DNA from 3 places in the Exiguobacterium sp. S22-S28 genome. Region 1 is predicted to be linked to each of the others. Evidence: riboswitches for the same ligand, from Rfam matches in the RefSeq annotation. Region 1 holds a riboswitch; each other region holds the start of a gene.
What was found. A riboswitch is a leader RNA that binds a small molecule or an ion and turns the genes downstream of it on or off. The one in region 1 is predicted to bind thiamine pyrophosphate.
Positions count from the first base shown of each region.

Region 2: another riboswitch for thiamine pyrophosphate. It lies ahead of thiD (bifunctional hydroxymethylpyrimidine kinase/phosphomethylpyrimidine kinase); the one in region 1 lies ahead of tenA (thiaminase II).
Region 3: another riboswitch for thiamine pyrophosphate. It lies ahead of thiT (energy-coupled thiamine transporter ThiT); the one in region 1 lies ahead of tenA (thiaminase II).

Region 1 is NZ_JBHFFC010000026.1:363,992-367,269, forward strand. It holds gene ACHA8N_RS08500 (sporulation protein) at 1-620, shown strand, start outside; gene tenA (thiaminase II) at 694-1,389, opposite strand; TPP riboswitch at 1,463-1,568, opposite strand; gene ACHA8N_RS08510 (DUF1002 domain-containing protein) at 1,759-2,640, shown strand; gene abc-f (ribosomal protection-like ABC-F family protein) at 2,919-3,278, shown strand, end outside.
Region 2 is NZ_JBHFFC010000013.1:6,240-9,517, reverse strand. It holds gene ACHA8N_RS03150 (murein hydrolase activator EnvC family protein) at 1-1,206, shown strand, start outside; TPP riboswitch at 1,267-1,377, shown strand; gene thiD (bifunctional hydroxymethylpyrimidine kinase/phosphomethylpyrimidine kinase) at 1,498-2,277, shown strand; gene tnpB (IS200/IS605 family element RNA-guided endonuclease TnpB) at 2,387-3,278, shown strand, end outside.
Region 3 is NZ_JBHFFC010000005.1:90,980-94,257, reverse strand. It holds gene rsgA (ribosome small subunit-dependent GTPase A) at 1-697, shown strand, start outside; gene rpe (ribulose-phosphate 3-epimerase) at 699-1,355, shown strand; TPP riboswitch at 1,379-1,485, shown strand; gene thiT (energy-coupled thiamine transporter ThiT) at 1,549-2,112, shown strand; gene ACHA8N_RS01280 (thiamine diphosphokinase) at 2,112-2,720, shown strand; gene ACHA8N_RS01275 (amino acid permease) at 2,786-3,278, opposite strand, start outside.

The DNA of each region.
Region 1 (3,278 bases):
CCTTTAATACCCAATACAAACAAGAAGTCGGCGACAGTACGGCATTCACGACATTCACACTGGATCGGTTTGCGTTAAACGAAGCCCCGTTTACGATCGAGGCAGGTGTCGAACGCGAAATTCCGTTCACGCTCCAAGTACCGTTCAATACGCCGCTCTCTGTCAGCCAATCGAAGTCATGGATCGAGACGGGTCTTGATATCGCGCAGGCGGTTGACCCTTCTGACCATGATGCTGTCGTCGTCAAAGCTAATGACTACCAATCGGTCATCCTTGAAGCGATGGAAGACCTCGGATTCCGCTTAAAGAAAGCCGATACAGAGAAATTACCGGGCCGCTTCCGGAAAGATTTGCCGATCGCGCAAGAACTCGAGTATTCAGCACGTGGCACCCATTATGCCCATAAACTGGACGAAATCGAAGTCATCCTGTTACAAGACCGGTCCGGCATCGACATCGTCGTCCAGATCGACCGCCGTGCCCACAGCCTTGGTTCACTGTTCAGTGAAATGGCCGGTACGGACGAGACGATGACAAAACTTTCGTTATCCAATCAGGATTTAACCAATCCGACTGCCGTCAAACAACGTCTGGCGGATTTGATTGAACGACACAGCTGAGTTATTTTTTAGACAACAAACACCGGATCCGATTGTCGTCGGACCCGGTGTTTGTTGATTTAAACGTTTTTCCTTACTTGGATGATGTGATTTTCATCGTCTGCATGTACTGCTTTTCAAACGTCTCTTCCGTCCAGCCCATCTGCCAAAACATCAATTCATAATAACAACTTTTGACAAAATGTTGTTTCATCCGTTCCCTTTCTTCGGCACTTGCCCGCTCCGCCAAATCATTCAGACGATCAACTTGTTCAAATACGACCCGTTCAAACCATTCGGAACTGTATGTCGCAATCCATTGCGCATAGATTGGAGAATCCGGCGTACAGCCTTGTAACTGCTGTCCGACTTCATAGTAAAGCCAGTAACACGGTAAAATGGCAGCAATCGTCTCCCCCAGTGTCCCTTCACTCGCATGATGCATGTGCGACACATAAGCATAAGCCGTTGGTGCCGGTTCGAACTCAGCCAGCGTCTCGCTTGAGATCCCAAGCGGTTCAAAAAACGATTGGTGCAGACTGAGTTCTGCAGCATACGTCGATGTCGCATGCTCCGCCAGTTCAGCAATCGTCGCAAAATCATCGGCTTTCGAAGCAGCACGGGCCTGGATTTTCGCAAAATGTTTTAAGTAATAGGCGTCTTGCAGGACGTAATGACGGAACTTCGCTAGCGGCAAAGTGCCGTCTCCGATCCCTGTGACGAACGGATGGCTAAAGCTGCTGTCCCAATACTGTTGTGCCGCTTGCCGGATTTCTTCACTGAATGTCATGTCGTTTCCCCCTTTGTTAATCAAAAAACGCCACACCCGATGTCAGGCATGACGTGAAAAGACCATAAAAAGAGGATCGTCCACGCCACTTCCCTCCGTAAGTCCAAACTTAATCAGGTTCAAAGGGTCCGAACGTCTTCGTCGTCTCAGTCAGCCTACTGACTCCCCTAGTGGTCGCTATTTGATTTGTTTTGAGTTTATCATGATTTGATGTGGAATTGACCCTTTCTCGTCATTTCGCTCATTTTTTTTGTACAATGGAACATGACGGAAGGTGGATGACGGCTCGTCCTTGAGACCGATTCTCTTCTGTCGCCGGTCGATTAGACTAAATTTAGTACCTGATACTTAACTTATGGAGGAACTTTTATGAATAAAACAATCACATGGACGGCATCTGCTTTACTTGCTACTACTTTACTGCTACCGACGGCCGCATCTGCTGAACAAGTGGTCGACAAAACAATCGTCACCCTTGGCGAATCCCTTGGGGCAAAGGATAAATCGTGGGTCTTGTCCCGCTTGAATGCACCGGAAGGTATCACCCCGATTATCGCAACATCTGCCGATGAAGAAAAATATCTCGGGAAAAACATTCCCCAATCACAACGGGGCGGCGGCATGTACTCTTCCGCTAAAATTGAGTTGGCGGAAAAAGGCGATGGATTATCTGTCGCGACCGAAAACATCACCTGGGTCACAAAAGACATGTACCTCAACGCCCTTGTCACGGCGGGTGTAACGGATGCGGACATTACGATCACGTCCCCTTATAAGGTAACCGGAACTTCGGCTTTGACCGGGATCATGAAAGCGTACGATCAAACATCTGCCGAGACCGGCATCAAACTGACGGATGAACGAAAAGACCTTGCCCAGCAAGAACTCTCTGTAACATCCGATGTCGGGAAAACGGTCGGGACGGATAAGGTCGCCGACTTGATGAATGAAATCAAAGCGGAAATCGCGAAACAACAACCGGAAACGAAGGTGGAGATTGAAAACGTCATCGTCCAAGTCATCCAAAACAATAACATCAATTTATCCGATGCTCAGATGGACCGGTTGACCGGCCTGTTTAATCAAATGGAACAAGCGGACCTGAACTGGGGTCAAATCGAGAGTGGTCTAAAAGATGCCGGACAAGATATCCAGGCCTTTGCGACTTCAGAAGAGACAAAAGGATTTTTTGCGAAGTTGTTTGATGGTCTCAGTGCGTTCTTCAACTCGATTGCCGGCTTGTTCAAATAAAGATTAACGTTTTCTTTTCTGTCAGGCATGGTAAAATAGATGTATTGAATCGGAAAAGGTGGTGTGGAGACATGGGTTTTGCTGCGTGTAAGCATTGGTTGATGGAACAACTGTATCTGTTGCGCGCGATTTTTCATGGAATGGCGTTCTAAGGGACTAGTCTGCCCTTTTTTAACGAACCCAATACCTGAAAAATAAAGCAAAGCGCATCTTCCACGAGTCAAGGAGAGTGCTGTTTGCGCTCTCCTTTTTTTGATGCGCCAGAGAGGACATTTCATATGATGATCTGCGACATCCAACACCTGACAAAACAATTCGGAGGCGACGATATCTTAACGGACGTCTCCCTCTTTATCGAGCACCAAGACCGGATCGGCTTGATCGGCCGAAACGGAAGCGGTAAAACGACGCTCTTACGTTTGATTGCCCGCCTTGATTCCGAAGACAGCGGAACGATTTATCAAAAAAGTGGGCTCTCCATCGGTTATTTGGCACAACTTCCCGTGTTCGACCACGTAATGACGGGGCGTGATGTCCTGTGGACTGCCTTCGCCACGCTTGTCGATTTACAACGCTCCCTGCAACAAACCGAACGGGACATGGCGACAAAAACGGATCAGATCGAACAGTTGCTCGAA
Region 2 (3,278 bases), on a different contig from region 1:
GGGCATGCTGCGACGATCAAAGAGAAAAAATCACAGAATGCAGCGGAACAACGCCAACTAAAAAAAGCAATCAAAAAACAAGAAGCTAAAATTTCAAAAGAACAACGTGAAATCAATAAAATCGATGCTGCAATCAATGAGAACATCTTTCGGATTTCAGAAAAAAATAAACAAATCGAGCAATTGGGTCTTCGCATTAAAGAAATGGAAGCGGAAATTGTTCGATATGAAGAAATGTTGAAGCGCCAAGAGGAATTACTAGGTGATCGTTTACGGGTGTTACAAGAAAATGATGGGAATTCCATCAAATGGGAAGAAGTCATTTTCGGATCAAAAAATCTAGGTGATTTGTTCAGCCGTGTTATGGCAGGTAAAAAAATTGCTGAGCAGGATGACAAGATGATTTCTGCCTATCTTGAAACTCAGAAAAAATTAGACGAGATGAAGCGTGATCTCGTAGCGAAAAAAGAAGAGCGTGTCAAAGAAAAACAAGTACTTTTGGTTCAAAAAAAGCAGTTGAAAAAGCAGATGAAAGAACGAAGTGCCACTTTAAAAAAATTACGCAAAGGTAAAACGAAATTTACGACCAAGCTCTTGGATGCAAAAGAATTACAAGCGACATTAGAAGCTCAGGAACGGGCCATTGCTGCGGCAAAAGCAGCTGCAAAGGCAGCGGCAGAAAAGGCTGCAGCTGAAAAAGCGGCGGCTGCACGTGCAGCAAAAGAAGCGGCGAAGTCGCAGGCGAAGAATGAAACAAATGATGCTGTCCCTGTTGTAAGTGTCCCGAGTGGTTCAGCTAAATTCATTCGACCGGCTTCCGGCAGTGTGTCGCAAGGGTTCGGACCGGCAAGTGGAGCGAACGGCTATACGTTCCATAACGGCGTAGACTTTAGCGGTCCAGCAGGATCACCGATTCGTGCAGCTGCATCAGGAACGGTCATCACAGCTGGGAGTGGCGGACCTTATGGAAATCATGTCATGATTTCACATTTTATGGATGGTCAAGTTTATACAACGGTTTATGGTCATATGAATTCGTTGTCTGTCCGTGCGGGTCAAACCGTCTCGCAAGGTCAATCCATTGGGACTTTGGGCAATACGGGTAATTCAACAGGACCACATCTTCACTTTGAGTTACATGTCGGTGGATACCAATACAGTGCGACAGGACCGGCTAATACAGTTAATCCACTCGGATATTTATAAAAACGAGCTGTGGCTCGTTTTTTTTTGAGGGCTGTGCTACAGTGGTAAAGAATTTAATTTAAGAGCAACTAGGGGAGCTGGAGGAGTCCGGCTGAGAGGAAAACCATTCTGTTTTCGACCCTGTCACCTGAACTGGATAATACCAGCGTAGGAAAGTTGAGATCGAAGACATGGAAGATTCAACCGTCTGAGCGGTTATTCATGGCGTCGTCTGCTTTTTTACAGCGGACGGCGCTTTTTGTCGTCTGTTTTCTTTCCTTAGATTTGCTCACACGAAAGTGAGGAAGCGATATGAAACATGTACTGACGATTGCAGGATCTGATTCCGGTGGTGGAGCGGGAATCCAGGCAGATTTAAAAACATTCTCCGCCCTTGGTGTCTACGGTATGAGTGTCATTACAGCAATCACTGCCCAAAATACGTTAGGAGTCCAGGCGGTTGAAGATGTGTCGCCGGCGCTCGTCGAGGCGCAACTCACCTCAATTTTTTCAGATATTCGTGTGGATGCCGTCAAAATCGGGATGGTCTCGAATCAAGAAACCATCCACGTCATCGCGCAACAACTCAAGCACTGTCAAGTTCCGATCATTTTAGATCCGGTCATGGTCGCGAAAGGCGGGCATGATTTACTGCAGACGGATGCAAAGCAGGCATTGATGGAGGAACTGTTACCGCTCGCGACACTCGTGACACCCAATATTCCGGAAATCGAGCGGATGATCGGTTACCCGGTTCAATCGATCGAGGAGATGCGGCAGGCCACAATCGAGTTGTCTAAACAACGGGTGGATTCCGTGTTGCTGAAAGGCGGACATTTGGAAGGGCAACAAGCCACGGATCTTTTATACACACAAGGTCAACACCATTTCTTTGAGCAGGAGCGTCTAGATCGTCTGCATACACACGGGACAGGCTGTACGTTGTCAGCTGCGATTGCAGCACGCCTTGCGTTAGGGGACTCGCTTACCGACAGTGTAGCCCATGCCAAGCGGTATGTGACGGAAGCGATTCGTCATGGTTTTGCGCTTGGGCACGGGATTGGACCGACTCATCACTTTTATCAAAATTAGGCGAGAATACGCCCACTTCTAAACGTTAAGGGCGAAGCCCTAGTGAAAGTGGGAGATGAATCGCCAGCCTGCTTTTCGGGTATATTCTCTTTGAAGGAGGTGAAAAATGGTGTTGAAGCACAAGGCCTACAAATTCAGAATCTACCCCACAAAAGAGCAGGAAATCCTGATCGCGAAGACGATCGGGTGTTCGCGCTTCATCTTCAACCACTTCTTGGCGAAGTGGGATGAAATGTACAAGACCACTGGAAAAGGACTGTCCTATGGTTCTTGTTCCAAAGAAATTCCTGTGTTGAAGCAGGAGTTCGACTGGTTGAAGGAAGTGGATAGTACCTCTGTTCAGATCAGCGTCAAACATCTTGCTGATGCGTTTGACCGCTTCTTCAAGAAGCAGAACGAACACCCTCGTTTCAAGTCCAAGCGCCATCCCGTCCAGTCGTACAAGACCAACATCCAAGGCAAAAACCAGCTTCCTGAAGTATCGATTGGATGCAACAAGCTCAAACTTCCGAAGCTGAAATGGGTTCGTTTCGCCCACTCGAAGCAGGTCACAGGACGGATCTTGAACGCCACGATCCGACGTAACGCTTCAGGCAAATATTTCGTCTCTCTGCTCGTCGAGCAGGAGATCAACGAACGGCCGAAGACCGGTTCATCCGTCGGCGTCGACGTCGGACTCAAGAACTTCGCCACCCTCTCGGACGGCACGGCATACAAGAACGACCGTTACTTCCGTTCGCTTGAGAAGAAACTGGCGCGCGAACAACGTAAGCTCTCCCGCCGTCAACACATCGCCTTGAACAAGAAAGTGAAGCTGTCCGAGGCGAGAAACTATCAGAAGCAGAAACGGAAAGTCGCCCGTATCCACGAGAAGATTGCAAACAAGCGCACCGACTTCCTGCACAAGGTATCGACCGAGATCGTCCAAAGCCACGACGTCATCGGCATCGAGACCTTGCAGGTGAAGAACATGCAGAAGAACCGCAAGTTGAGCAAGTCCA
Region 3 (3,278 bases), on a different contig from region 1:
AAATTTCTTGGTCCGACCACCGGTTGCGAATATCGATCAAGCGCTACTGGTTGTCTCAGCGGCGGAACCCGATTTTTCTGCCCATCTGCTTGACCGGTTTCTTGTACTGATTGAAGCGAAGGACATCCAACCGATCATTATTTTAACGAAAATGGATCTGTTGCAAGGGACAACCGAACAGGCGGTAAAAGAAGCTATCGCGGCGTACCGAAAAATCGGCTACCCCGTCGTTGAGACTTCGAGCGAGACGCTTGTCGGAGTGGAGCTCGTCCGCCCCTTGCTGAAAGATAAGACCAGCGTACTGGCGGGACAATCCGGTGTCGGGAAAAGTTCGTTGCTCAATGCGCTCGAACCCTCATTGGCTCTTGAGACGAGTCATATTTCGAAGTCACTTGGACGCGGTCGACATACGACACGTCATGTCACCTTGATTCCGCTCGGTGAAGGGTTGATCGCAGATACACCAGGTTTTTCAAATCTCGATTTCCCGCATGAAATGGAACTCGAAGAATTGCGTTGGTGTTTTCCTGAATTCGTCGCTTTGCAAGACGACTGTAAATATCGGGGATGTCTGCATTTGAATGAACCGGGATGTGCCGTCAAAGAATCGGTTGAAGCGAACGAAATCATGCTCTCACGGTATACGAATTATGGTATGTTTGTAGAGGAAATCAAGAATCGAGCCCGGAGGTATTGAGATGATTAAAATTGCACCATCAATCTTATCAGCAGATTTTGCAAACTTGGAGCGGGACGTCAAAGCCGTCGAGGCGGCAGGCGCCGACTATATTCATTTTGATGTCATGGATGGTCAGTTTGTCCCGAACATTTCCTTTGGTTTACCGGTCTTAAGCAGTTTACGCCAAAAAACAGACATGGTTCTCGACGTTCATTTAATGATTGATCGGCCGGAAAACTTTGTGGAAGCTTTTGTTGCAGCAGGTGCTGACATCGTGACCTTCCATGTTGAGGCGACGAACCATGTGCATCGTGTCCTCCAGCAAATCAAAGCAGCGGGTGCGAAGGCGGGGGTTGTTCTGAACCCGCATACACCGCTGACGACGATTGAACATGTCTTAGAAGAGGTCGATATGGTCTTGTTGATGACGGTTAATCCTGGATTTGGCGGTCAAGCCTTCCTGCCGGGTGTCATGACGAAACTGAAGCAACTTGCAGACCTAAAGGCAGAGCGTGGGCTGACATTTGAAATTGAAATTGATGGTGGTGTGAATGCGGAGACAGCGAAGCTGTGCATCGAAAACGGGGCGAACGTCCTTGTTGCCGGATCCGCCATTTACAATGCACCCGATTATACGGAAGCAATCACTAGTATTCGCAGTGCCGCTCACGTATAATAAAAAGGCAAACAAAACTTAATGAAGACCGCAAGGGGTGTCGCGTCAAGCGGCTGAGAGAAGTGATTGGACTTTAACCCTTCGAACCTGTTCCGTTCAGACGGACGTAGGGATGTGGCGCACGCAGGCAGTACGGCGTCCGTCGTACTGCCTTTTTGCCGTCCTGCGATTTTATTTTTAGGAGGAAACAAGTATGAAACGGCTACAAATGTTAATGGAAATTGCAATTTTTGCAAGTCTCGGGGTGGTATTTGATTTATTGATTCCCTTTAAGATGCCCCAAGGAGGTTCTGTCAGCTTAGCGATGCTGCCGATTTTTGTGATGGCGTTCCGTCACGGCGTCGTGGGTGGTGTCGTGACAGGAGCTCTCGTCGGAACGATTCAGCTGATGTTCGCGCCGCAAATCTTGACGGTCGTCCAACCGTTGCTCGATTATACGATTGCATTTGGTGTTGTTGGACTGAGTGGTTTATTTGCCCGTCAAGTCAAAAAGGCGGCAGCGGCTGGGAAAAACGGACGTTTGATGGCCATCGTTTTGATGGCAACGTTCCTTGGTGCCGGATTACGGTATGTCTGCCATGTCATCAGTGGAATCGTCTTCTTTGCTGAATACGCGGAAGGTAGTCCGGTCGTACCGTACTCCTTGATTTACAATGCGACGTACATGGTTCCATCGTACCTGTTATGCGGCATTGTCGCAGGGCTCTTATTCACGACGGCGCCACGACTCCTCCGGTACTCGGCGCGAGGTGTCTGATGCGCGCTGTAATCGTCGCAGCAGGACCGGTCGAGGACGTACCGTCCCTGACGCCGTTTATCGATGAGAATACGGTGGTCATCGCTGTCGACGGCGGTGTCGCTACGCTAGTGCAACAAGGTCTCACGTTTGACTTGGCAATCGGGGACTTTGATTCGCTCGGATATACGCCGGAAGGGGCGGTGATTCATCCGGCTGAAAAAGATGAAACCGATTTAGAACTCGCTTTGCGTCATGTCAGCGAACGGTATGAAGTGACGGACGTGTTGATTTTCGGGGCGACAGGTGGTCGACTGGATATGACCCTGCAAAACGTCTATCTATTGAAACAGTTCCCGACAGCGCGTCTTATGACGAAGCGCGAAGAGGTGCGTTTCTTACAGGAAGGACATTATCAAATCAAGGCGGATCAGTATCATTACCTGTCCTTCATCCCACTCGTTCCGACGCGTTTGACGCTTCGAGGTGTCAAGTATCCGCTGACCGATCATGACGTGCCCGTCGGCGGTTCCTTAACCGTCAGCAATGAATGGACGGATCAGCAGATCGCCGATGTCACGGTCCACACGGGTGAAGTAATCGTATTACGAAGTCTGGCTGATCAATAAAAAATGACTAAAAAAGAACGTGACGGCCAGGGAATCAATCCCGAAGCCGGTCACGTTCTTTTTGATTATGGCTCTAAGGTCGAACTGGCTGCTTGTCGTTCCGTTTGGGCAGCGAGATGTTTTCCTTTGACGAACCAATGATAAGACGCCCATGTCAAGAGGAAGAAGGGGACACCGATATATAAGGCGATCCGTTGATCCGCTTGGAAGGCAAGACTGATCAGGACAAGCATGTTTAAAGAAAACGAGATGATCGGTAAGACCGGGAAGAACGGTGTTTTGAACTTCAACTCGCTAACAGAGTGTCCGTCCTTGATGAATTGGCGACGGAAGGCGATCTGTGAAGCAGAAATCGAAATCCATCCGACCTGCGCCCCGAGTCCTGCGAGTGACAACAACCAGATGAAGACGGTGTCTTCCGCAAAAAAGGCGGTCAGGAGTGATAACATGGCGAATAACATCGTAAAGCACAACGCCCGCATCGGCACACCCCGCGAATTGACGATTGCCAGTTTTTTTGAGATCATGCCTTCTTGTGACATCGACCATAACATCCGT